DNA from 3 places in the Streptomyces cyclosori genome. Region 3 is predicted to be linked to each of the others. Evidence: riboswitches for the same ligand, from Rfam matches in the RefSeq annotation. Region 3 holds a riboswitch; each other region holds the start of a gene.
What was found. Region 3 has a riboswitch for cobalamin ahead of AB5J87_RS26940 (cobalamin biosynthesis protein). Riboswitches for the same ligand answer to the same signal wherever they lie in the genome.
Positions count from the first base shown of each region.

Region 1: another riboswitch for cobalamin. It lies ahead of AB5J87_RS12150 (ribonucleoside-diphosphate reductase subunit alpha); the one in region 3 lies ahead of AB5J87_RS26940 (cobalamin biosynthesis protein).
Region 2: another riboswitch for cobalamin. It lies ahead of AB5J87_RS35120 (CoA-acylating methylmalonate-semialdehyde dehydrogenase); the one in region 3 lies ahead of AB5J87_RS26940 (cobalamin biosynthesis protein).

Region 1 is NZ_CP163520.1:2,758,140-2,761,339, forward strand. It holds gene mctP (monocarboxylate uptake permease MctP) at 1-1,284, shown strand, start outside; cobalamin riboswitch at 1,415-1,557, shown strand; gene AB5J87_RS12150 (ribonucleoside-diphosphate reductase subunit alpha) at 1,688-3,200, shown strand, end outside.
Region 2 is NZ_CP163520.1:7,971,414-7,974,613, forward strand. It holds gene AB5J87_RS35115 (acyl-CoA dehydrogenase family protein) at 1-150, opposite strand, end outside; gene AB5J87_RS35120 (CoA-acylating methylmalonate-semialdehyde dehydrogenase) at 156-1,655, opposite strand; cobalamin riboswitch at 1,847-2,018, opposite strand; gene AB5J87_RS35125 (SDR family NAD(P)-dependent oxidoreductase) at 2,202-2,951, opposite strand; gene AB5J87_RS35130 (winged helix-turn-helix transcriptional regulator) at 3,045-3,200, shown strand, end outside.
Region 3 is NZ_CP163520.1:6,098,024-6,101,223, reverse strand. It holds gene AB5J87_RS26950 (anion permease) at 1-957, shown strand, start outside; gene AB5J87_RS26945 (hypothetical protein) at 986-1,210, shown strand; cobalamin riboswitch at 1,320-1,462, shown strand; gene AB5J87_RS26940 (cobalamin biosynthesis protein) at 1,571-2,500, shown strand; gene AB5J87_RS26935 (cobyric acid synthase) at 2,497-3,200, shown strand, end outside.

The DNA of each region.
Region 1 (3,200 bases), 3.3 Mb from region 3:
GTGACGACCTCGGACTTCGTGCGCGGCCGGTTCGGCTCCAAGAGCCTGTCGCTGGCGGTCGCGGTCACCGGCATCCTGGCCACCATGCCGTACATCGCGCTCCAACTGGTCGGCATCCAGGCGGTGCTGGACGTGATGGGCATCGGCGGCTCCGGCAACTGGTTCGTCAAGGACCTGCCGCTGCTGATCGCCTTCGCGGTGCTCGCCGCGTACACCTACTCCTCGGGGCTGCGCGCCCCCGCACTGATCGCGTTCGTGAAGGACACGCTGATCTACATCGTCATCCTGGTGGCGATCATCTACATCCCGATCAAGCTCGGCGGCTTCCACGACATCTTCGCCGCGGCCCGCCACAAGTTCGAGACGCCCAACGCGGCCGGGAAGCCCACGGGCGCGCTGGTGCCCGGTGAAGCGGGCCAGTGGACGTACGCCACGCTCGCCCTCGGCTCGGCGCTGGCGCTCTTCATGTACCCGCACTCGATCACGGCGACCCTCTCCTCCCGCAGCCGCAACGTCATCCGCCGCAACACCACGATCCTGCCCCTGTACTCCCTGATGCTGGGGCTGCTCGCGCTGCTCGGCTTCATGGCGATCGCGGCCGGGGTCAAGGTCAAGAACGGCCAGCTGGCGATCCCGCAGCTGTTCGAGGACATGTTCCCGGACTGGTTCGCGGGCGTGGCCTTCGCGGCGATCGGCATCGGCGCGCTCGTCCCGGCGGCGATCATGTCGATCGCAGCCGCGAACCTGTTCACCCGCAACATCTACAAGGACTTCATCAAGCCGGACGCCACGCCGAAGCAGGAGGCCCAGGTCTCCAAGTTCGTCTCGCTCCTGGTGAAGGTGGGCGCCCTGGTCTTCGTCCTGACCATGGACAAGACGGTCGCGATCAACTTCCAGCTGCTCGGCGGCATCTGGATCCTGCAGACCTTCCCGGCGCTGGTCGGCGGTCTGTTCACCCGCTGGTTCCACCGCTGGGCGCTGCTCGCGGGCTGGGCGGCCGGCATGCTCTACGGCACGCTCGCCGCGTACGGGGTGGCCTCCCCCACCCAGAAGCACTTCGGCGGCAGCTCCAAGGAGATCCCGGGCATCGGTGAGATCGGCTACATCGGCCTCACCGCGTTCGTCCTGAACGTCGCCGTCACCGTCGTCCTCACGGTCGCCCTGCGGGCCCTGAAGGCCCCCGACGGCGTCGACGAGACCTCCCCGGAGGACTACACGGCGGACGCCGGCGAGCCCGGCGTACAGACCGAGCTGCCCCCGGCGACGGCGGGCTCCGCGCACTGAGCCGACCCTTCACCGAACGCACACGGGCCGCCGGGAATCCCGGCGGCCCGTTGTCGCGTTCCGGGAAGGCGAGTTGACGCTCTGCCACGCGATGATTTCACCGCGACACAACATGTGGGGGTGGAGTCGGAACCCGGCACAAGATGTATGCTCGTCATCGCTGTCGACGCAGGGGAATCCGGTGCAAATCCGGAACTGTCCCGCAACGGTGTACTGGTGTGCATACGCGCACTTTGTTCAGTCCGAGGTCCTGCCGACAGCGCACCCTGGGCCATCCGGTCCGGGTGCCCAGACGTCCGGGCCTCGCGGAATGGGCAGGTGGACGCGACGTACCCCCGATGGGGTGTGTTCGTGTGCCCGCACCCTCCCCCAAGGCCCCGTGCCGAGCGAGGAGTGCCCCCACGTGACCATCGCCCCTGCGGATCCCGCTTCAGCGATCGCCGACGAGCAGGCGGACGCCCCCGGGACCGCCCTGCTGCGGACCCTGACCGACCTCACCGCCGATCTGCCGGACACCGACCCCGGCCGTGTCGCCGCCGCCGCGCTGCGCGGCCGGAACGCGCGCTCGGACGAGGCGGAGCTGCGTGGGCTGGCCACCGAGGCCGCCGCCGGCCTCATCTCCGAGGACCCGGCGTACTCCCGTCTGGCCGCCCGGCTGCTGACGATCACGATCGCCGAGGAGGCCGCGACCCAGGGTTCGGTCTCCTTCGCCCGGTCCGTCGCCGTCGGCCACACCGAGGGCCTGATCGCCGACCGCACCGCCGACTTCGTCGCGCTGCACGCGGCCCGGCTGGACGCCTTGGTCGACGCCTCCCTCGCCGACGGCGCCGACGACCGCTTCGGCTACTTCGGCCTGCGCACCCTCTACTCCCGCTACCTGCTGCGCCACCCGATCACCCGCAAGGTCATCGAGACCCCGCAGCACTTCATGCTCCGGGTCGCGGCGGGCCTGGCCGAGGACGACTCGGCGCGCGCGCTCGACGAGGTCGCCTCGCTGTACGGGCTGATGAGCCGGCTGGACTACCTGCCGTCCTCCCCCACGCTCTTCAACTCCGGCACCCGCCACCCGCAGATGTCCAGCTGCTACCTGCTGGATTCCCCGCAGGACGAACTGGACTCGATCTACGACCGCTACCACCAGGTGGCGCGGCTCTCCAAGCACGCGGGCGGCATCGGCCTCTCCTACTCCCGCATCCGCTCGCGCGGCTCCCTCATCCGGGGCACCAACGGGCACTCCAACGGCATCGTGCCGTTCCTGAAGACGCTGGACGCCTCCGTGGCGGCGGTCAACCAGGGCGGTCGGCGCAAGGGCGCGGCGGCGGTCTACCTGGAGACCTGGCACTCCGACATCGAGGAGTTCCTGGAGCTGCGGGACAACACGGGCGAGGACGCCCGGCGCACCCACAACCTGAACCTGGCGCACTGGATCCCGGACGAGTTCATGCGCCGGGTGGACGCGGACGGCACCTGGTCGCTGTTCTCCCCCGCCGACGTGCCCGAGCTGGTCGACCTGTGGGGCGACGAGTTCGACGCCGCCTACCGCAGGGCCGAGGCGGCCGGTCTGGCCCAGAAGACCATGCCGGCGCGGGACCTGTACGGCCGGATGATGCGCACCCTGGCGCAGACCGGCAACGGCTGGATGACCTTCAAGGACGCCTCCAACCGGACCGCCAACCAGACGGCGGAGCCGGGCCACACGGTCCACTCCTCCAACCTGTGCACCGAGATCCTGGAGGTCACCGACGACGGCGAGACGGCCGTCTGCAACCTCGGCTCGGTCAACCTCGGCTCCTTCGTGCTGGCCTCCGGCGAGATCGACTGGAAGCGGCTGGACGAGACCGTCCGCACCGCCGTGACCTTCCTCGACCGGGTCGTCGACATCAACTTCTACCCGACCGAGCAGGCCGGCCGCTCCA
Region 2 (3,200 bases), 1.9 Mb from region 3:
GAGCCCGAGTGCGGCGGCCCGCTGGATGACGTCGATGGGGAAGTGCTTGTCCTGGTCCCAGGCGACGGCATGGGGGGCCAGCTGCTCCTGGGCGAAGTCGAGGGTGACCTCGGCCAGGGCGAGCTGGTCCTTGGTGAGGGTGGAGGTCATGGCGCTCACCCCATCGTCGGGATGGTGAAGCTCGCGCCCTCCTTGACCCCGGAGGGCCAGCGCGAGGTGACGGTCTTGGTGCGGGTGTAGAAGCGGATCGAGTCCGGTCCGTGCTGGTTGAGGTCCCCGAACCCGGACCGCTTCCAGCCGCCGAAGGTGTGGTACGCGACGGGCACCGGGATGGGGACGTTGACGCCGACCATGCCGGTGTTGACCCGGCGGGTGAACTCGCGGGCGGTGTCCCCGTCGCGGGTGAAGACGGCCACACCGTTGCCGTACGGGTGCTCGCTGGGCAGGCGCAGCGCCTCCTCGAAGTCGGCGGCCCGCACGACGGTGAGTACGGGGCCGAAGATCTCCTCGCGGTAGACGCGCATCTGCGGGGAGACGCGGTCGAAGAGGGTGGCGCCCGCGAAGTAGCCGTTCTCGTGACCGGGCAGGGTGAACCCGCGCCCGTCCACGACGAGTTCGGCGCCCTCGTTCACCCCGATGTCGACGTAGCGGTTCACCCGGTCCAGGGCGTCGCGGCTGACCAGGGGACCGAAGTCCGCCTCCGGGTCGTCGGAGCGGCCGATCTTGAGGGTGGCGATCCGGTCCTTGAGGGCGGTGACCAGGCGGTCCGCCGTCTCCTCGCCCACGGGTACGGCCACGGAGATGGCCATGCAGCGCTCGCCCGCCGAGCCGTATCCGGCGCCGATCAGTGCGTCCACGGCCTGGTCGAGGTCGGCGTCGGGCATCACGACCATGTGGTTCTTGGCGCCGCCGAAGCACTGGGCGCGCTTGCCGTGCGCGGCGGCGGTGGCGTAGATGTGCGCGGCGATCGGGGTGGAGCCGACGAAGCCGACGGCCTGGACGCGCGGGTCCTCCAGGAGCGTGTCGACGGCTTCCTTGCCGCCGTTGACGACGTTCAGCACGCCCGGCGGCAGGCCCGCCTCCAAGAACAGCTCCGCGAGGCGCAGCGGTACGGACGGATCGCGCTCGGACGGCTTGAGGATGAAGGCGTTGCCGCAGGCCAGGGCGGGGGCGGCCTTCCAGAGCGGGATCATCGCCGGGAAGTTGAACGGGGTGATGCCGGCGACCACGCCGAGCGGGCCGCGCAGCGAGTGCACGTCGATGCCGGTGCCGGCGTTGTCGGTGAACTCGCCCTTGAGCAGGTGCGGGATCCCCGCGGCGAACTCGACCACCTCCAGGCCGCGTTGCAGGTCGCCGTGGGCGTCGGCGATCGTCTTGCCGTGCTCGGCCGACAGCAGGCGGGCCAGCGCGTCGCGCTCGCCCTCGACGAGCTGGAGGAAGCGCAGCAGGACGCGGGCGCGCCGCTGGGGGTTCCACTGGCCCCAATCGGCCTGCGCTGACTCGGCGTTGGCGATCGCCGCCTCGGTGTCGGCGCGCCCGGCCAGCGGGACGCGGGCCTGGACGGCGCCGGTGTTCGGGTCGTGGACGTCGGAGAAGAGCCCGGACGTGCCGGTGGTGTGCTTTCCGCCGATGAAGTGGGTGAGTTCTCGGACCATGGATGCCTGCTCTCGTCAGGTCGGCTCCGGGGATGGCACGGCTGGCCGGCGGACGGCACCCGGATCGGGGTGCGCCGCTGCGGCGGGCCGTGAGAACTACGAGCGCGCGGACGTGGTGTGTGCGCGCTCCGCCGGATCACCAGGGTCGTGGGTACAAACCGGTGCCATGCGTGTCTGCTCCATCCTCGTGGACAACACGGAACATCCGCGGCCGGTATCCTGACTCCCGGATCACCATGTGCCGCCCGCCTTCCCGACAGACCTCGTCAGTGGCGTGTGGATGGCAGCACACTCCCCGGTCACAGTGGCGGGACCGTGCCGGATTCACACCGGCTTCCCTGCACCGCGGACCTACTTCCCCGAAGATATAGTTGGACGTCCTAGTAAGTCCAGAGCTTCCCTGACGCGCCTACAGCCGGACCACGCGCATCGTCTCCCTCCTCCCGGCGGCCACCGGCATCGTTGCGGGCCCCGGGCGCGCCGCTGACCTGGCCGGACGCGCCCCTTGGGGTCCGGGCCGCCGGCGGGCCCGTGACTGACGAAGCGTCAGCGCATGCCGCCGGAGGCGAGGATGACGTCTCCGGTGATCCAGCGGGCGTCGTCGGAAGCCAGGAAGGCGACCAGCGGGCCGTAGTCCTCCGGGGTGCCCGTGCGGCCCAGCGGAGTGTCGGCGATCGCCTGCGCTTCCTGTGCCGAGCCCGGGAATCCCATCGCCCTGCTGCCCTCGGTGTCGGAGGGGCCGGGCATGATCGCGTTGACCCGGATGCCGCGCGGGCCCAGCTCCTTGGCCGCGACGATGGTGAACGCGTTGACGGCGCTCTTGGACGCGACATACAGCGAGGCGTACGACGGGTGGGTGAGGGTGCCCGCCGTCGAGACGTTGATGATGGACGCGGCGTCGATGTCGTCCTGCGCGGCCAGGGCCTGGGTGGTGAGGATCGGGCCCAGCAGGTTCGTGTTCATCTCACGCTGGAACTCTTCCTCGGTGATGTGCGACAGCGGTGCGAACGTGACGACCGCCGCGTTGTTCACGAGCACGTCGACCGGCCCGTACTCCTCGCGCGCACGGTCGAACAGTTCGCGCACGTCGTCACCGCGGGTCACGTCCGCCCGGACCGCGATGGCCCGGCCGCCCTTGGCGGCGATGTCCGCGACGACCCGCTCGGCGCCCGCCGCGTCCTCGCGGTAGTTGACCACGACGGCCGCGCCGCTCCCCGCCAGCGCCTTGGCGATCCCCGCGCCGAGACCCTTCGACGCACCGGTGACGATCGCCGTACGCGTGTTGTTGCTGCTCACAGTGGCTCCTTGAACGTTGGTGCTGGTGAAAGTCACCGTAGGAAAGGTGCTTACTGCGGGGAAGTACGTACTTTTTTGTAACCTGATGACGTGATGGAAACTGAGCAGGTCGCGACGGCCGCCCGACTCCTGGCCCACGACACCTTCGACAACAAGTGCGTGCTCCGGCCGATCATGGATCAGACGACGAGCCGCTGGGCGACGCTGATCATCTCGGCCCTCATCGCGGGCCCGCACCGCTTCGCGCAG
Region 3 (3,200 bases):
TCCCACGCCCTGTTCGGCGGTCTGATCGGCGCGGCCGTGATGTCGGCCGGCTGGTCCTCGGTCAACGGCTCCACCGTCGTCACCAAGGTGCTGCTGCCCGCCGTCGCCGCCCCGATCGTCGCGGGCGTCGCCTCGATGCTGGCGACCCGCCTCACGTACCGGATCAACCGCAACACGGACGAGAAGGCCACCGCCAAGGGCTACCGGGCCGGACAGATCGCCTCCGCCGGTCTCGTCTCGCTCGCCCACGGCACCAACGACGCGCAGAAGACCATGGGCATCATCACCCTGGCCCTGGTCACCGGCGGTGTGCTGCACCCGGGCGCCAACCCCCCGATGTGGGTCATCGTCTCGGCCGGCCTGGCCATCGCCATGGGCACCTACCTCGGCGGCTGGCGCATCATCCGCACCATGGGCAAGGGCCTGACCGAGCTGGCGCCGCCGCAGGGCTTCGCCGCCCAGTCCGGTGCCGCCACCGTCATCCTGGCCTCCTCGCACCTCGGCTTCTCCCTCTCCACCACCCAGGTCTGCTCCGGCTCCGTCATGGGCGCGGGTCTGGGCCGCAAGGGCGGTGTGGTCCGCTGGTCCACCGCGACCCGGATGTTCGTGGCGTGGGGCCTGACCCTGCCGGCCGCCGGTCTGGTGGGCGCGGGCGCCGAGTTCCTCACCGGCCAGGGCACCTGGGGCGTCGTCCTCGTGGCGATCCTGCTGGTCGCGGGCTCCGGCTTCATCTGGAAGCTGTCGCGCCGCGAGCCGGTCGACCACAACGACGTCACCGCCGCTCCCGCCGCCACCGAGACCCCGGCCGAGCCCGCGGGCGTGGTGACCACCGCCATGGCCGCCGTCACCCCGCCCCCGACCGCCGCCGCCGTGGCCGTGGCCGCCGACCTGACGGCGACCATCGCGGCCCCGGCCCCGGTGGCCCCCGCCGACCCGCCCCGCCCGGCCACGGTCTGACGGCCGCCGCGCACCCGAAGGAATCGTCATGCACATCGACTGGGCAGCTCTCGGCACCGTCTTCGGTGTCAGCCTCATCGTCACCGTCGGCCTGGTGGGCCTGTTCACCGTCGGCATCGTCGGACTCAGCAAGCAGCAGTCCGCGGCGGCCGGCAAGGGCAACGTCACGGTGGCCCGCACCACCGCCTACCTCTGCTTCGCGCTCTGCGCTGCGGCCGTCGCGTACGGCATCAACCTGATCGTCGGCAAGTAGCGCCGCACGCGTCGCACGCACCACCGGAACCGCCCCGCGGCACGGCCGCGGGGCGGTTCTCTGTGTGCCCCAACACACTCTCCCGTCGCAGGTCAGCAGCGAGTTGACGGGCGTTCCCCGGCGTGGTGGACTGCCCGAGCCATTTACGGCGGCAGAAGAGGAAGCCGGTGCGAATCCGGCGCGGTCCCGCCACTGTCACCGGGGAAGCATCCCCGTGAGCCAGGAACTCTCACCGCCGGTCGACGTCGTACCAGGGCGCGGACACCCTGAGTGAGGACACACCGCCATGCGCGCCTGCCAGTTCTCGGCACCCCCCACCCGTACCGGAGTTCCTCGCGGCGTTGCGAAGGGCTGACCCCGATGCGTGCCGACCGCACCTTCGCGTACGGCGCCACCGCCGGGCTCCTCGGTGACCTGCTCCTCGGCGACCCGCGCCGGGGCCACCCGGTCGCGGCGTTCGGCCGGGCCGCCGCCGCCGTCGAGCGCGCGCTGTGGCGCGACCACCGGGGCTGGGGCGCGCTGCACACCGCCGTGTGCGCCGGGGGCGCCGCGGGCGCCGCACTGCTCGCCACGCGCGCGGTGCGCGGCCGGCCGGCCGCCTCCGCCGCCCTGACCGCCGCCGCCACCTGGGCCGTCGTCGGCGGCACCTCGCTCGGCCGGGAGGCCCGCGCGATCGGCGCCGCCCTCGACGCGGGGGACGTCGAGGCGGCCCGCGCGCGGCTGCCCCATCTGTGCGGGCGCGACCCGCAGACCCTGGACGCGCCCGGCATCGCGCGCGCCGTCGTCGAGTCCGTCGCCGAGAACACCTCCGACGCCGTGGTCGGCGCCCTGGTGTGGGGGGCGCTCGCGGGGGTGCCCGGCCTGGTGGCGTTCCGCGCCGTCAACACCCTGGACGCGATGGTCGGCCACCGCTCGCCGCGCCACCTGCGCTACGGCTGGGCCTCGGCGCGCCTGGACGACGTGGCGGGCTGGCCCGGCGCCCGGCTCACCGCCGCCCTCGCGGTGGCCGCCGGGGGCTCCCCGCGCGCGGCCACGCGCGCGTGGCGGGCGGACGCGGCCAAGCACCCGAGCCCCAACGCGGGCCCGGTGGAAGCGTCGTTCGCGGGTGCGCTCGGCGTCCGGCTGGGCGGCACGCTCTCGTACGGCGGACGGGTCGAGCACCGGCCCGTCCTCAACGGCCCAGGCCGGGCCGTCGAGGTCGGTGACATCGAACGAGCGGTGCGGCTGTCGCGGCGGGTGGGCTGGCTGGCCCTGGGCGTCGCTGTCGCGGTGAGGAAGGTACGTACATGAGCGGCGGTCTGCTGATCGCGGGCACCACGTCCGACGCCGGGAAGAGCGTCGTCACCGCGGGCATCTGCCGGTGGCTGGTGCGCCAGGGCGTGAAGGTGGCGCCGTTCAAGGGACAGAACATGTCCCTCAACTCGTTCGTCACGCGCGAGGGCGCGGAGATCGGCCGGGCGCAGGCGATGCAGGCGCAGGCGGCGCGCGTCGAGCCGTCCGCGCTGATGAACCCCGTGCTGCTCAAGCCGGGGAGCGACCGTTCGAGCCAGGTCGTGCTCATGGGCCGGCCGGTGGGCGAACTGAGCGCCCGCGGCTACCACGGCGGACGCCAGGAAGCACTCCTGGGCACCGTTCTGGACTGTCTGGAGCGGCTGCGGGGCACATATGACGCCGTGATCTGCGAAGGGGCGGGCAGCCCGGCCGAGATCAATCTGCGGCGCACCGACATCGTGAACATGGGCATCGCGCGGGCGGCGAAACTGCCGGTCGTGGTGGTCGGCGACATCGACCGGGGCGGGGTGTTCGCCTCGTTCTTCGGCACGACCGCGCTGCTCAGCCCGGAGGACCAGGCCCTGGTGGCGGGGTACATGGTCAACAAGTTCCGCGGCGACGTCACGCTCCTGGAACCGGGCATCGACATGCTGCACGGCCTCACCGGGCGGCACACGTACGGGATCCTGCCGTACGCGCACGGGCTCGGCATCGACGA